DNA from 2 places in the Streptomyces sp. NPDC030798 genome. Region 2 is predicted to be linked to the other one. Evidence: predicted binding sites of a transcription regulator. Region 2 holds the regulator's gene; the other holds the start of a gene.
The links. Region 2 encodes HrcA, which represses chaperone genes, less so after heat shock. Its sites were predicted from a motif close to TTNGCACTCNGNNNNNCNGAGTGCNAA; they were not measured.
Positions count from the first base shown of each region.

Region 1: the regulator HrcA is predicted to act here: its motif matches at 3,506-3,532, upstream of groL (chaperonin GroEL).

Region 1 is NZ_JBVIDR010000011.1:185,553-193,387, forward strand. Features, by position in the region: gene ACZ404_RS25080 (carboxylesterase/lipase family protein) at 1-211, opposite strand, end outside; gene ACZ404_RS25085 (NADH:flavin oxidoreductase) at 345-1,472, opposite strand; gene groL (chaperonin GroEL) at 1,721-3,343, opposite strand; gene ACZ404_RS25095 (cold-shock protein) at 3,678-3,881, opposite strand; gene ACZ404_RS25100 (MoaD/ThiS family protein) at 4,332-4,607, opposite strand; gene thrC (threonine synthase) at 4,723-6,009, opposite strand; SAM riboswitch class I at 6,027-6,169, opposite strand; gene ACZ404_RS25110 (glucosyl-3-phosphoglycerate synthase) at 6,342-7,313, shown strand; gene ACZ404_RS25115 (alpha,alpha-trehalose-phosphate synthase (UDP-forming)) at 7,420-7,835, shown strand, end outside.
Region 2 is NZ_JBVIDR010000002.1:460,511-468,345, forward strand. Features, by position in the region: gene hemW (radical SAM family heme chaperone HemW) at 1-760, shown strand, start outside; gene ACZ404_RS06560 (DUF3097 domain-containing protein) at 834-1,694, opposite strand; gene ACZ404_RS06565 (MBL fold metallo-hydrolase) at 1,729-2,451, opposite strand; gene hrcA (heat-inducible transcriptional repressor HrcA) at 2,614-3,630, shown strand; gene dnaJ (molecular chaperone DnaJ) at 3,631-4,764, shown strand; gene ACZ404_RS06580 (nitronate monooxygenase) at 4,844-5,929, shown strand; gene ACZ404_RS06585 (16S rRNA (uracil(1498)-N(3))-methyltransferase) at 5,926-6,675, shown strand; gene ACZ404_RS06590 (VOC family protein) at 6,693-7,085, shown strand; gene ACZ404_RS06595 (hypothetical protein) at 7,213-7,767, shown strand; gene ACZ404_RS06600 (S41 family peptidase) at 7,814-7,835, shown strand, end outside.

The DNA.
Region 1 (7,835 bases), on a different contig from region 2:
GACCGAACGCGGACGCCTCCCGCGTGCCCTCCCAGGACCGCACCGGGCGCGGGGCCTGGAACCGGGCCTCGCCGACCGGCGGCTCGGCGAACGGGATGCCCCGGAAGACCGCCAGCCCCTCCTCGCGCCGCCCGCGCACCGCCCCGGCAGCGGTCCGCACCACCGGCCCACCGGCCCCCGTGGCCGGGTCCCGCGACTCGCTCGTCGTCATGCTCGCTCCCCTCACTGGTCGTCAGGAGAACGTACGGGAGCGGTCACTGGTGCCCGGCCGGGGGCACGGTGCCGGTGCCGGCGTGTCGTCCGGCTTCGGCCGAGCGCCTTCGGCGCCGCCGCGCCGTACGGCGTCAGCTGAGCGTCTTCAGCGCCGCCGCGTCGTACGGCTTCAGCTCGTCGAAGCGGTCGGCGAGGACCTTCGCGGCCCACTCGGGGTCCTGGAGCAGGGCGCGGCCCACGGCGACCATGTCGAACTCGTCGGCCTCCAGCCGGTCCAGCAGGTTGTCGATGCCCTTGACCGGGGAGCCCTCGCCCTGGAAGGCGTTGATGAAGTCGCCGTCGAGGCCGACCGAGCCGACGGTGATGACCGGCTTGCCGGTGATCTTCTTCGTCCAGCCCGCGAGGTTGAGGTCGGAGCCCTCGAACTCGGGGAGCCAGTAGCGGCGGGTGGAGGCGTGGAAGGCGTCGACGCCGGCGGCGGCCAGCGGGGTGAGGATCGCCTCCAGCTCCTCGGGGGTCTCGGCGAGACGAGCGGTGTAGTCCTGCTGCTTCCACTGCGAGTAGCGGAAGAGGATGGGGAAGTCGGGCGAGACGGCCTCGCGGACCGCGGCGACGATCTCCGCCGCGAACCTGGTGCGGGAGACCGGGTCGCCGCCGTAGGCGTCGGTACGGCGGTTGGTGCCCTCCCACAGGAACTGGTCGAGGAGGTAGCCGTGGGCGCCGTGCAGCTCCACGCCGTCGAAGCCGATGCGCTCGGCGGCGGCAGCGGCCTCGGCGAACGCGGCGACGACGTCGTCCACGTCCGTCTGCGTCATCGCCTTGCCGGTGGCCTCGGCGCCGGCGGTGACCAGGCCGGACGGGCCGACGGCGGGTGCGCCCGCGAAGGGGGGCTCGCCCTGCTTGCGGACCATGCCGATGTGCCAGAGCTGCGGGACGATCGTGCCGCCCGCCGCGTGCACCGCCTCGGCGACCTTCGCCCAACCCGCGAGCTGCTCCTCGCCGTGGAACCGGGGGACCCGGTCGCTCTGCCCGGCAGAGTCGTGGCCGACGTAGGTACCCTCGGTGACGATCAGACCGACGCCGGCGGCGGCCCGGCGGGAGTAGTACGACACGACGTCCTCGCCGGGAATGCCGCCCGGGGAGAACATCCGGGTCATCGGCGCCATCACGATCCGGTTGGGAACCGTGAGGCCGTTCAGGGCGATCGGACGGGACAGGATCTGGGCCGCTCGGGAAGTGGCGGGCGTCGTGACGGACACGTGGGGGCTCCTCGGTATGGCTCTGCTGACCGGACGGTATGTGTGTGCGCATTGTTGCAGCTTCTGAAGTAACCACCTGTGCGCCGGCCCGCATTCCGTCCCGGCCCACGCCACGACGTGACACCACTCACACTGACCGCCCGCCGCGAAGGCACCCTCGGCAGCAACAGCCCGAGGGCGGTACTCCCAGCACAGTCGCTGGGGGTACCGCCCTCGGTCAGAAGGACAGGTGATCGGCCCGGGGGCGATCAGAAGTCCATGTCACCGCCCGGCATGCCGCCGCCGGCCGGGGCCGCGGCCTTCTCCGGCTTGTCGGCGATGACGGCCTCGGTGGTGAGGAACAGCGCGGCGATGGAGGCGGCGTTCTGCAGCGCGGAACGGGTCACCTTCGCCGGGTCGATGATGCCCTCGGCGACCAGGTCGACGTACTCGCCGGTCGCGGCGTTCAGGCCGTGGCCCGGGGTCAGGTTGCGCACCTTCTCCACCACGACACCGCCCTCGAGGCCGGCGTTGACGGCGATCTGCTTCAGCGGGGCCTCGAGCGCGAGCTTCACGGCCTGGGCGCCGGTCGCCTCGTCACCCTCGAGCTCCAGCTTCTCGAAGACCTGGGAGGCCTGCAGCAGGGCCACGCCACCACCGGCGACGATGCCCTCCTCGACGGCCGCCTTGGCGTTGCGCACGGCGTCCTCGATGCGGTGCTTGCGCTCCTTGAGCTCCACCTCGGTGGCGGCACCGGCCTTGATGACCGCGACACCGCCGGCGAGCTTCGCCAGGCGCTCCTGCAGCTTCTCGCGGTCGTAGTCCGAGTCGCTGTTCTCGATCTCGGCGCGGATCTGGTTCACACGGCCGTTGACCTGCTCCGAGGAGCCGGCACCGTCGACGATGGTGGTCTCGTCCTTGGTGATGACGACCTTGCGGGCGCGGCCCAGGAGGTCCAGGGTCGCGTTCTCCAGCTTGAGGCCGACCTCCTCGGAGATGACCTCGCCGCCCGTGAGGATGGCGATGTCGCCGAGCATGGCCTTGCGGCGGTCACCGAAGCCCGGGGCCTTGACGGCGACGGACTTGAAGGTGCCGCGGATCTTGTTGACGACGAGGGTCGACAGGGCCTCGCCCTCGACGTCCTCGGCGATGATCAGCAGCGGCTTGCCCGACTGCATGACCTTCTCCAGCAGCGGGAGCAGGTCCTTGACGGAGCCGATCTTGGAGTTCGCGATGAGGATGTACGGGTCCTCGAGCGACGCCTCCATGCGCTCCATGTCGGTCGCGAAGTAGGCGGAGATGTAGCCCTTGTCGAAGCGCATGCCCTCGGTGAGCTCGAGCTCCAGACCGAAGGTGTTGCTCTCCTCGACGGTGATGACGCCTTCCTTGCCGACCTTGTCCATGGCCTCGGCGATCAGCTCGCCGATCTGGGTGTCGGCGGCGGAGATGGACGCGGTGGAGGCGATCTGCTCCTTGGTCTCGACGTCCTTCGCCTGCTCCAGCAGGGCGGCGGAGACGGCCTCGACGGCCTTCTCGATACCGCGCTTGAGGGCCATCGGGTTGGCGCCGGCGGCTACGTTGCGCAGGCCTTCCTTGACCAGGGCCTGGGCGAGCACGGTCGCGGTGGTCGTACCGTCACCGGCGACGTCGTCCGTCTTCTTGGCGACTTCCTTGACCAGCTCGGCGCCGATCTTCTCGTACGGGTCCTCGAGCTCGATCTCCTTGGCGATGGAGACACCATCGTTGGTGATCGTGGGGGCGCCCCACTTCTTCTCGAGGACGACGTTGCGGCCCTTGGGGCCGAGCGTCACCTTGACGGCGTCCGCGAGCTGGTTCATGCCGCGCTCGAGGCCGCGCCGCGCCTCCTCGTCGAACGCGATGATCTTGGCCATGTGAAGTGGTCCCTCCAGGACTGGGGGTGATTCCTTCGGACCGCGCCCGCGCCCGCGACGGACGGCTCGCCGGCCTCGTGGTTCCTTGCCCCACCCGGCCCGCGGGCCTCACCGACCCGGTCCTTCACTGTCACTCTCACCTTCAGAGTGCTAACGCAATGATTAGCACTCGGCATGGTCGAGTGCAAGCGCCTCCCGGTATGCGGCGGGGGCGTCAGCCGCCCGCGAACACCGGGCCGGCGGCCGGGTCGGGCACCCCGGGGCGTCCCCCGCGTCCGGGCATGCGGAGGGCCCGCACCCTGTGCGTGGTGCGGGCCCTTCGTACAAGAAACGTTCAGGCGCTGAGGCGAACCATGTCGGCCTGCGGGCCCTTCTGGCCCTGCGAGATCTCGAACTCCACCCGCTGGCCCTCTTCCAGGGTGCGGTAGCCGTCCATCTGAATGGCGCTGTAGTGGACGAAGACGTCCGCACCACCGTCGACCGCGATGAAGCCGTACCCCTTCTCCGCGTTGAACCACTTGACGGTGCCCTGAGCCATGCCTAACTCCCCTATTACTGGCCCTTGCACAGATCCGCACTTCGCGGACCCGGGTCAGACCTCACCCCCCATTGGTCGGGGGCGTGCGCCGGAACGCGTCGACCGCGGCTGAATGTATCTGTCCAACTGCCGTCTGCAACAGGTCAATCGGACGAGAATTCTGGACGAGAACGATCCGGAATGTGGGGAGAATTCGCCAGACTTCGGGGCAAGTCGGGCTCCACAAAGCGCGCAAATGCCGCAGAAAACCCACGCATTTTGGCTACTTCTTGTGGGCGTGCGGGCGTGAATCCGGGGCTTGCGCCCCGCAGCCGCGGAACGCGTTCCCCAACTGTACCGCGCTCAATCACACAGAATGGCCCCCTCCGTTTCTCTCACGGAGGAGGCCATTCGATGAACAATCGGTAACCGGTGTTACCGAAGGTAATGATCGGTCATTCGGTCAGCCTGTCAGCCACCGGCGACGGCCGGAATGATGGAGACGCCGGCGCCGTCCGGCGTGGCGGTCTGAAGGCCCTGCTCGAAGCGGACGTCGTCGTCGTTGACGTACACGTTGACGAAGCGGCGCAGCTTGCCCTGGTCGTCCAGCACGCGGGCGGCGATCCCCGTGTGGTTCTTCTCCAGGTTCTCGATGACCTCGGCGAGGGTCGCGCCCTCGGCGCTGACCTCGGCCTGGCCGCCGGTGTAGGTGCGCAGGATGGTGGGGATGCGAACGGTCACGCTCACGATGAAACCTCCGGTCGGGGTGTCGCCCCAGGGCGCGGGGCTGGGCTGATGTGCGGCTTCGCCCACGGGGCGCGACCAGCCCCCACCGGCCCGCAGACGCAACGACAGGACGGGACTACTGGGCGAGCCCCGCCTCGCGGAACGAGTCGAGGGTGGGACGAATCGTCGCGGTGAGGCCCGTGCCGGCCACCGCGTCGAGGGTCTTCAGGCCGTCGCCGGTGTTGAGGACGACCGTCGTCTTCGCCGGGTCCAGGACGCCGGCCTTGAGCAGCTTGCGGGTGACGCCGACGGTGACGCCGCCCGCCGTCTCCGCGAAGACGCCCTCGGTGCGGGCCAGCAGCTTGATGGCGTCCACGACCTCCTCGTCCGTCACGTCCTCCACGGCGCCGCCGGTGCGGCGCGCGATGTCGAGGACGTACGGCCCGTCGGCCGGGTTGCCGATGGCGAGCGACTTGGCGATGGTGTTCGGCTTCTGGGGGCGGACGACGTCGTGGCCGGCCTTGAAGGCGGTGGACACCGGGGAGCAGCCCTCGGCCTGGGCGCCGAAGATCTTGTACGGCTTGTCCTCGACCAGGCCGAGCTTGATCAGCTCCTGCAGGCCCTTGTCGATCTTGGTGAGCTGGGAGCCGGAGGCGATCGGGACGACGATCTGGTCCGGCAGCCGCCAGCCGAGCTGCTCGCAGATCTCGTACGCCAGGGTCTTGGAGCCCTCGGCGTAGTACGGCCGCAGGTTGACGTTGACGAAGCCCCAGCCCTCGCCGGCCGGGTCGCCGATCAGCTCGGAGCAGAAACGGTTCACGTCGTCGTAGTTGCCGTCGATGCCGACGAGGTCGCCGCCGTAGACCGCGGCCATGACGACCTTGCCCTGCTCCAGGTCGTGCGGGATGAACACGCAGGAGCGGAAGCCGGCCCGGGCGGCGGCGGCGCCGACCGCGCCGGCCAGGTTGCCGGTGGAGGAGCAGGAGAGGGTGGTGAAGCCGAAGGCGCGGGCGGCCTCCAGGGCCTGGGCGACGACGCGGTCCTTGAAGGAGTGCGTCGGGTTGCCGGAGTCGTCCTTCACGTACAGGCCGCCGGAGACGCCCAGCTCGCGGGCGAGGTTGTCGGCCTTGACGAGCGGGGTCCAGCCCGGGTTCAGGTTCGGCTTGCCGGCCACGTCGGCGGGGACGGGCAGCAGCGGCGCGTAGCGCCAGATGTTCGCGGGGCCCGCCTCGATGCGCGCACGCAGTTCCTCGGTGTCGTAGACCGAGAAGTCGTAGGCGATCTCCAGCGGGCCGAAACACTCCTCGCAGGCGAAGACCGGTCCGAGGGGCACCCGGTGACCGCACTCGCGGCAGCTCAGGGCCGCGGCGGGGCCGAGGTCGACGGTGGGATTGCTGGAGCTTGCAACTGTCTGCACAGCCATGGAGGCGAGGCCCTTTCTCCTCATCTTCCTCACGGCGCACTTCGCCGTGAGACGGATTTGGCACCTTCCCTAGCCGGGAGCCTCGCTCGGAAGACGAGTACCGGCTGGAGGGTTGCCGGGGCTTCATCGGGCCGTGTCCCTCTGCCCCTCTGGATGAGCTGTATGCGGTTGTGGGCGCCGGCGACCCCCGACATGCGATGGTCATCGGCGTTGTTCAAGACTGTAACCGAAGGCCAGGACAGTTGAGATAGTCGTCCGAACCGCGAGATGGATCACAAGGGGACCCCATGGAGTCACCGTGTGTGATCACGAACAGTGAGGAGCCGCAGACCGTGCTGGAAGAAGTCGAGCGCTGGTTGGCCACCCGCTCCTGGTCCGTGGCCGACCGTCCGCTGCACCGCGTCCTGGCCGCCAAGCAGCGCACGGGCCAGTCCGTCTCCGTCGTCCTGCCCGCGCTCAACGAGGAGGAGACGGTCGGCGACATCGTCGCGGTCATCCGCCACGACCTCATGGAGCAGGCTCCACTGGTCGACGAGATCGTCGTCGTCGACTCCGGGTCCACCGACCGTACGTCGGCGGTCGCCGCGGCCGCGGGGGCGCGGGTCGTCCACCGCGACGAGATCCTCCCGCGCATCCCGGCCGTGCCCGGCAAGGGCGAGGTGCTGTGGCGCTCGCTGCTCGTCACCGGCGGGGACATCGTCTGTTTCGTCGACGCCGATCTCAGGGAGTTCTCCTCCGACTTCGTCCTCGGCATCGTCGGGCCGCTGCTGACCGAGCCGGACGTCGACCTGGTCAAGGCGATGTACGACCGCCCGCTCGGCACCGAGCTGGATGCGCCCGCCTCCGGCAGGACCGCCGGGCAGGGCGGCCGGGTCACCGAACTGATGGCCCGGCCGCTGCTGAACATGCACTGGCCCCAGCTGGCCGGGTTCGTCCAGCCGCTGGGCGGCGAGTACGCGGCCCGCCGCACCCTGCTGGAGCAGCTTCCGTTCCCGGTGGGGTACGGCGTGGAGCTGGGCATGCTGGTGGACGCGCTGCATCTGGTGGGCCTGGACGCGCTGGCCCAGGTCGACGTGGGCGTGCGCAAGCACCGCCACCAGGACGGCCAGGCCCTCGGCCGCATGGCGGCGGCCATCTACCGCACGGCCCAGCTCCGGCTGGCCCGCGGCCATCTGATCCGGCCGACCCTGACCCAGTTCGAGCGGGGCGCGGAGGGCTTCGAACCGCGCACCTACTCGGTGGACACGGAGGAGCGGCCGCCGATGGCGGAGATCGCGGAGTACGCGGCGCGGCGGGTGGCCTGAAGGGGCGGCGGAGGACCGTGAGGACGCGCGAGAACGGCTGTATACAGCCCCCTTGCCGGGCTTGCCGTACGTTTGAGCGTTTCCGGGCCGGGCTAGGTTGAGGCGTATGGCTTCCACGCACGGTGCTGAGGTGCTGGTCGCGTCCAATCGCGGCCCGGTTTCGTATGAGGTGCGCGAGGGAGGTTCGCTGCACGCCAGACGGGGCGGTGGCGGGCTGGTCTCCGGGCTGTCGGCCATCGGGCCGGACGCCAACGCGGTCTGGGTGTGCGCCGCGCTCGGCGACGGCGACCGGGAGGCGGTACGGCGGGCCGGCGGCGGGCTGCTGCCCACCGAGGACACCGGCGGGCAGCACGTGCGGATGCTCGGCATCGACCCGGCCGTGCACGCCGACGCCTACAACGGCATCGCCAACTCCGTGCTCTGGTTCGTCCACCACATGCTGTACCAGACCCCGCTGGAGCCGCTGTTCGACGCCGGTTTCCGCCGGCAGTGGGCGTCGTACCAGGCGTACAACCGCGCCTT
Region 2 (7,835 bases):
GAGCGCGAAGCAGCACGTGCTGAGGATCCTGGACCGCACCCACACCCCCGGCCGCCCCGAGGCGTGCGTGGCAGAGGCGCGGGCGGCCGGCTTCGAGCACGTCAACCTGGACCTGATCTACGGCACGCCGGGCGAGTCCGACGACGACTGGCGGGCGTCCCTGGACGCGGCGATCGGCGCCGGACCGGACCACGTCAGCGCCTACGCGCTCATCGTCGAGGAGGGCACCCAGCTCGCCCGCCGGATCCGCCGGGGCGAGATCCCGACGACCGACGACGACGTCCACGCCGACCGCTATCTCATCGCCGAGGACGCCCTGTCGGCGGCGGGCTTCGAGTGGTACGAGGTCTCCAACTGGGCCACCTCGCGGGCCGGGCGGTGCCTGCACAACGAGCTGTACTGGCGCGGCGCCGACTGGTGGGGCGCGGGCCCCGGGGCGCACTCGCACGTGGGCGGGGTGCGCTGGTGGAACGTCAAGCACCCGGGGGCGTACGCGGCGGCGCTGGCGTCCGGCCGGTCGCCGGGGGCCGGGCGCGAACTGCTCTCGGACGAGGACCGGCGCGTGGAGCGGATCCTGCTGGAGCTGAGGCTGCGGGAGGGCGCGCCGCTGTCGCTGCTGAAGGAGGAGGGCCTGGCGGCCTCCCGGCGCGCGCTGGCGGACGGCCTCCTCCGGAAGGAGCCGTACGAGGAGGGCCGCGCCGTGCTGACCCTGCGCGGACGGCTGCTGGCGGACGCGGTGGTCCGGGACCTGGTGGACTGATCGTTGATCGTCGTACCGGATACGTTCCCGGCGATGCTCTCCGGCAGGCGCGTCCGCAACGCCGCCGCCGGGGTCACTCGGGAGCCGTGACGAAGTCGATCAGCTCCTCGACCCTCCCCAGCAGCTCCGGCTCCAGGTCCTTGTACGACCGCACCCGTGACAGGATCTGCTGCCAGGCCGCGCCCGTGTTCTCCGGCCAGCCGAGCGCCCGGCACACGCCCGTCTTCCAGTCCTGGCCCTTCGGCACCGCCGGCCACGCCGGGATGCCCAGGGACGCCGGCTTCACCGCCTGCCAGATGTCGATGTACGGGTGGCCGACCACCAGCGCGTGCTCGCTGGTGACCGACTCCGCGATGTGCCACTCCTTCGTGCCCGGCAGCAAGTGGTCCACCAGGACGCCCAGGCGCGCGTCCGGGCCCGGGGCGAACTCGGCGACGATCGCGGGCAGGTCGTCCACCCCCTCCAGGTACTCCACGACCACGCCCTCCACGCGCAGGTCGTCGCCCCACACCCGCTCGACCAGCTCCGCGTCGTGCCGCCCCTCGACGTAGATGCGGCCGGCGCGGGCCACGCGCGCGCGTGCGTTCGGGACGGCGACCGAGCCGGAGGCCGTGCGGGCGGGCCGTGCCGGGGCGGCGGACGGCCGTACGAGGGTGACGGCCCTGCCCTCCAGGAGGAAGCCGCGCGGCTGCAGCGGGAACACCCGGTGCTTGCCGAAGCGGTCCTCCAGCGTCACCGTGCCCGCCTCGCAGCGGATCACCGCCCCGCAGAACCCGGTACCGGGCTCCTCCACCACCAGACCGGGCTCCGCCGGCACCTCCGGGACGGGCTGCGGCTTCTTCCAAGGGGGAGTCAGGTCGGCGGAGTACACACGAGGGCGCGGGCCCGAGGGGCCCTCGTGGGAAGGGCGGTGGCGGGAGACGGGTGGGCGCATTCGGATGACGATAGGAGAACCGCCGGAGCCGTGCTCACGACACGCCGAAACGCGCGGCCAGCGCGTCCCGTTGACGTCGGACGAAGGCCGCGTCGACCACCGCTCCGTGACCGGGCACGTACAGCGCGTCCGGGCCGCCCAGCGCGAGCAGGCGGTCCAGCGCGTCCGGCCAGCGGGACGGTACGGCGTCCGGACCCGCCTGCGGCGCGCCGGACTCCTCGACCAGGTCGCCGCAGAAGACCACCTCCGGGGAGCCCGGGACCAGGACGGCCAGGTCGTGGGCGGTGTGGCCGGGCCCCACGTTGGCCAGCAGGGCCTGACGGCCGCCGCCGAGGTCCAGGGTCCGCTCCCCGGAGACCGGGTGACGGGGCGCGGCCAGGGCGTCGACGGCCTCGTCCGCGTCGGCCACCGGCAGCCCGTTGCGGATCGCGTCCAGGCGCAGTTCCTCGCGCTGCCGGGCGAACACCGCGTCCATGCCCACCGCCGCGTACACCTCCGCGCCGGCGAACGCAGGGGCGCCGAGGACATGGTCGAAGTGGGGATGCGTCAGCGCGAGATGGGTCACACGGCGGCCCGCGAGCCGCTGCGCCGCCTCACGCACCCGCGCGCCCTCCGCCAGGCTCGACCCGGCGTCCACCACCAGCGCCGTACCGTCCCCGACGACCAGCCCGGCGGTGCAGTCCCAGCCGGGCAGCCGGCACCGCCCGACCCCGGCGGCAAGCCGCTCCCACCCCAGCTCTTCCCAAGTCACGGTCATACCGCGACGCTATCGGTGGAGCGGGCAACGAGCCGGACCGACCTTGCCCGGTGAGTACCCCACGGCCGTACACTGGGCCGGGAACGCTGGCACTCACCGATGCAGAGTGCCAGGCGGCCGACCCGAAGGGCCGAGGGGACCGGATGCTGGAGGTGCGCGCGGATGCTGAGTGAACGCAGGCTTCAGGTGCTGCGCGCCATCGTCCAGGACTATGTGGGCACCGAGGAGCCGGTGGGCTCCAAGGCGCTCACCGAGCGGCACAACCTCGGCGTCTCCCCGGCGACCGTGCGCAACGACATGGCGGCCCTGGAGGACGAGGGGTACATCGCGCAGCCGCACACCAGCGCGGGGCGCATCCCCACCGACAAGGGCTACCGGCTGTTCGTGGACAAGCTCGCGGGCGTCAAGCCGATGACCGCGCCCGAGCGGCGCGCGATCCAGAACTTCCTCGACGGCGCCGTCGACCTCGACGACGTGGTGGCCCGGACCGTACGGCTGCTCGCGCAGCTCACCCGGCAGGTCGCCGTCGTGCAGTACCCGTCCCTGACCCGGTCCACCGTGCGCCATGTGGAGCTGCTCTCACTCGCCCCCGCGCGCGTGATGCTCGTGCTGATCACGGACACCGGCCGGGTCGAGCAGCGGATGGTGGACTGCCCCGCGCCGTTCGGGGAGTCCTCGCTGGCGGATCTGCGCGCGCGGCTGAACAGCCGGGTCGCCGGCCGCCGGTTCACGGACGTGCCGAAGCTGGTCGAGGACCTGCCGGAAGCCTTCGAGGCCGAGGACCGCGGTACGGTCTCCACGGTGCTCTCCACCCTGCTGGAGACACTGGTCGAGGAGAACGAGGAGCGGCTGATGATCGGCGGTACCGCCAATCTCACCCGCTTCGGACATGACTTTCCCCTCACCATCCGGCCGGTGCTCGAGGCGCTGGAGGAGCAGGTCGTGCTCCTCAAGCTGCTCGGTGAGGCGAAGGATCCGGGCATGACCGTGCGCATCGGGCACGAGAACGCCCACGCAGGACTCAACTCCACCTCCGTGGTGTCGGTCGGTTACGGTTCGGGCGGCGAGGCGGTTGCCAAGCTCGGCGTGGTCGGACCGACCCGCATGGACTACCCGGGAACGATGGGAGCGGTACGCGCAGTGGCACGGTACGTCGGACAGATCCTGGCGGAGTCGTAAGTGGCCACGGACTACTACGCCGTTCTCGGCGTGCGCCGCGACGCGTCGCAGGATGAGATCAAGAAGGCGTTCCGGCGGCTCGCGCGCGAGCTGCACCCGGACGTCAACCCCGATCCGAAGACCCAGGAGCGGTTCAAGGAGATCAACGCCGCCTACGAGGTGCTGTCGGACCCGCAGAAGAAGCAGGTCTACGACCTCGGCGGCGACCCGCTCTCCCAGGCCGGCGGCGCCGGCGCGGGCTTCGGGGCGGGTGGCTTCGGCAACTTCTCCGACATCATGGACGCGTTCTTCGGTACGGCGTCGCAGCGCGGCCCGCGCTCGCGCACCCGGCGCGGCCAGGACGCGATGATCCGCATCGAGGTCGAGCTGGACGAGGCGGCCTTCGGCACGACCAAGGACATCCAGGTCGACACGGCGGTCGTCTGCAACACGTGCAACGGTGAGGGCGCCGCTCCCGGCACCTCCGCCCAGACGTGTGACATGTGCCGGGGCCGCGGTGAGGTCTCGCAGGTCACCCGGTCCTTCCTGGGCCAGGTCATGACCTCCCGCCCCTGCCCCCAGTGCCAGGGCTTCGGCACCGTCGTGCCGACGCCGTGCCCCGAGTGCGCCGGTGACGGGCGGGTGCGCTCGCGGCGCACCCTGACCGTGAAGATCCCCGCCGGTGTCGACAACGGCACGCGGATCCAGCTCGCCGGCGAGGGCGAGGTCGGGCCCGGCGGCGGCCCCGCCGGTGACCTGTACGTCGAGATCCACGAGCTGCCGCACTCCACCTTCCAGCGGCGCGGCGACGATCTGCACTGCACGGTGACCATCCCGATGACCGCGGCGGCCCTCGGCACCAAGGTGCCGCTGGAGACGCTGGACGGCATGGAGGAGGTCGACATCCGGCCCGGCACCCAGTCCGGGCAGTCCATCCCGCTGCACAACCGGGGCGTCACGCATCTGCGCGGCGGCGGCCGGGGCGACCTCGTCGTGCATGTCGAGGTGCAGACGCCGAACAAGCTGGACCCGGAGCAGGAGCGGTTGCTGCGGGAGCTGGCGAAGCTGCGCGGTGAGGAGCGGCCCCAGGGCCAGTTCCAGCCGGGGCAGCAGGGGCTGTTCTCACGGCTGAAGGACGCGTTCAACGGGCGCTGACCCGGCCGGTCGGAAAGTGGCATGTGCCGGTGGGGAAGCCCGATTCGGCGTTGTTCGGAGGACGTGACAACATGCCGTCATGTCCTCCGCGCTGACCGATCTCTTCCCCCACCCGATCGTGCAGGCTCCCATGGCGGGCGGGGTCTCCGTGCCGCGGCTCGCCGCCGCCGTGTCCGGGGCGGGCGGCCTCGGATTCCTCGCCGCCGGGTACAAGACGGCCGACGGCATGTACCAGGAGATCAAGCAGCTGCGGAGCCTCACGGCCCGCCCCTTCGGCGTGAACGTCTTCATGCCGCAGCCGGAGTACGCCGAGTCGGGCGCCGTGGAGGTCTACACCCACCAGCTGGCCGGTGAGGCCGCCTGGTACGAGACCGAGCCGGGCGACCCGGACAGCGGCCGGGACGACGGCTTCGACGCCAAGCTCGCCGTCCTCCTCGACAACCCGGTGCCGGTGGTCTCCTTCCACTTCGGCGTGCCCGGCCGGGAGGTCATCGACTCCCTGCACCGCGCCGGCACCTTCACCCTGGTCACCGCCACCACCCCCGAGGAGGCCCGCGCCGTGGAGCGCGCCGGGGCCGACGCGGTGATCGCACAGGGCGTGGAGGCCGGCGGCCACCAGGGCACCCACCGGGACTGCGCGGAGAACGACGGCGCCGGCATCGGGCTGCTGTCCCTGATCGCGCAGATCGGTGAGGCGGTGCGCCTCCCGATCGTCGCCGCCGGCGGCATCATGCGCGGCAGCCAGATCGCCGCCGCGCTCGCCGCCGGCGCCACCGCCGCCCAGCTCGGCACCGCGTTCCTCGCCACTCCCGAGTCCGGCGCCCACGCCCTGCACAAGCAGGCGCTGACCAACCCGCTGTTCGCCCGCACCGAGCTGACCCGCGCCTTCTCCGGCCGCCCGGCCCGCGCGCTGGTCAACCGCTTCCTGCGCGAACACGGCCCGTACGCCCCCGCCGCCTACCCCGAGGTCCACCACCTCACCTCCCCGCTGCGCAAGGCCGCCGCCAAGGCCGACGACGCGCAGGGCATGGCGCTGTGGGCCGGCCAGGGGCACCGCATGGCCCGGGAGCTGCCGGCCGGGGAGCTGGTGGAGGTGCTGGCCGCCGAACTCGCCGCCGCCCGGACAGCGTTGTCGGACGGACCGGGCGGAGGTGACGCGCGATGACGGCACCCGTCTTCGTCGTCGAGCACTTCCGCGCCCAAGGGGGCGGCCGGTACGTCCTGGACGGGCCCGAGGGGCGGCACGCGGTCTCCGTGAAGCGGCTCCAGCCCGGCGAGGAGGTCGTCCTCACCGACGGCGCCGGACGCTACGCGGTGTGCGACGTGGTCGGCACCGAGGGCAAGGACCGGCTGATCGTGCACATGGGCGGCATCGAGGAGGAGCCGGAGCCCGCGCCGCGCATCACCGTCGTGCAGGCGCTGCCCAAGGGCGACCGCGGTGAACTCGCCGTGGAGACGATGACCGAGGTCGGCGTCGACGCGATCGTGCCCTGGCAGGCGGCCCGCTGCATCACCCAGTGGCGGGGCGACCGCGGGCTGAAGGCGCTCGGCAAGTGGCGGGCCACCGCCCGCGAGGCCGGCAAGCAGTCCCGGCGGGTGCGCTTCCCCGAGGTCGCGGACGCGGCGACGGCCAAACAGGTTGCCGCGCTTCTCGCCAGGGCCGACTTCGCCGCCGTGCTCCACTCGGACTTCGAGCACGAGAGCCGGCCGCTGGCCACCGCCCCGCTCCCCGCCGAGGGTGAGATCGTGCTGGTCGTGGGCCCCGAAGGGGGCGTCTCCCGGGACGAGTTGGCGCTCTTCGAAGGGGCGGGTGCGCAGGCGTACGTACTCGGTCCTACGGTGTTGCGTACATCCACCGCCGGCACCGCCGCCGCGGCCCTCCTGCTGGGACGCAGCGGCCGCTGGTCATGACACCAGGGGGAACACCGATGGAACTCGCCCAGGTACGGCTCCTCGTCACCGACTTCACCGCCTGCTACCGGTTCTACGCCGAGGTGCTCGGCCTCAAGCCGCAGTCCGGGGCGAGCCAGGGGCCGTACGAGAAGTTCAGCCCGCACGCCGGCTCCGCCGGCATCGCGCTGCAGGACCGCGCCATGATGGCCGGGCTCCTGGCCGAGCTGGGCGAGACCGCCACCGGCCACCGCTCCCTGGTCGTGCTGCGCGTCGACGACCTCGACGCCTACTGCGCCGGCATCACCTCCCGCGGCGCCACCCTGCTCCACGGCCCCGCCCCCATGACCGACCGCATGCGCGTCGCCCACCTCAAGGACCCGGAGGGCAACCTGGTGGAACTCCAGGAGTGGCTGCTCCTGCGCACCTGACGGCGACGCCGCGTGGCGCAGGCGGACCGGCCGAGCGACGGCGCCGGGGCCACGGCGTCTGCGCACGAACGGGTGAGTGGCTGTTTGCGGCCTTTCGTCCGGGCGGGGTCGGTGGGACGCTGCCTGCATGGGGGTATCGAGGCGGATCGGGCGTCGGGTGTGGGCCGTGCCGGCGGCGGGGCTCGTGGTGGTGGGCGGGGGTGCGCTGGTGGCGTGCGATCCGGGTGGGCTGAGTTCCGCCACGGCCGCGTACACCACCGACACCACCGCGACCGCCGAGCTGAAGCGGCAGCACGTGGACGTCAGTTGGCTCACCTGCACCGGGAACTACGCCAAGGGCGGCTTCACCGCGGGCAGGTCGCCCTCGCCGTCGGAGAGCACCGTCGTCTCCGTCGACTGCCAGGGCCGGACCAGGGACGGACAGAGGATCAGCGTCAAGGGCAAGGTGACCAAGGCGGTCAACGGCGCCTGCGTACGCGGCGATCTGACGGCCACGGTCGGCGGCCGGCGGGTCTTCCACGTCGACGGGCTCGGCAACTGCGATGCCGCTCCGGGCCCGACGTACCAGCCGCCCGTCACCCACCGGCCCACCGGCGGCCCCCGGCCCACCGTCACGGTCACCGTCACCCGCACCCTCTGGTGCAAGGGCGACCCGACCTGCTGGCCCGTCGAGGGCAAGTGATCGGAAACGAGGGCGGGAAGCGGCGGTCGCTGCGTACTCTGACGGGGTGACTCAGGGCGCTTCGACAG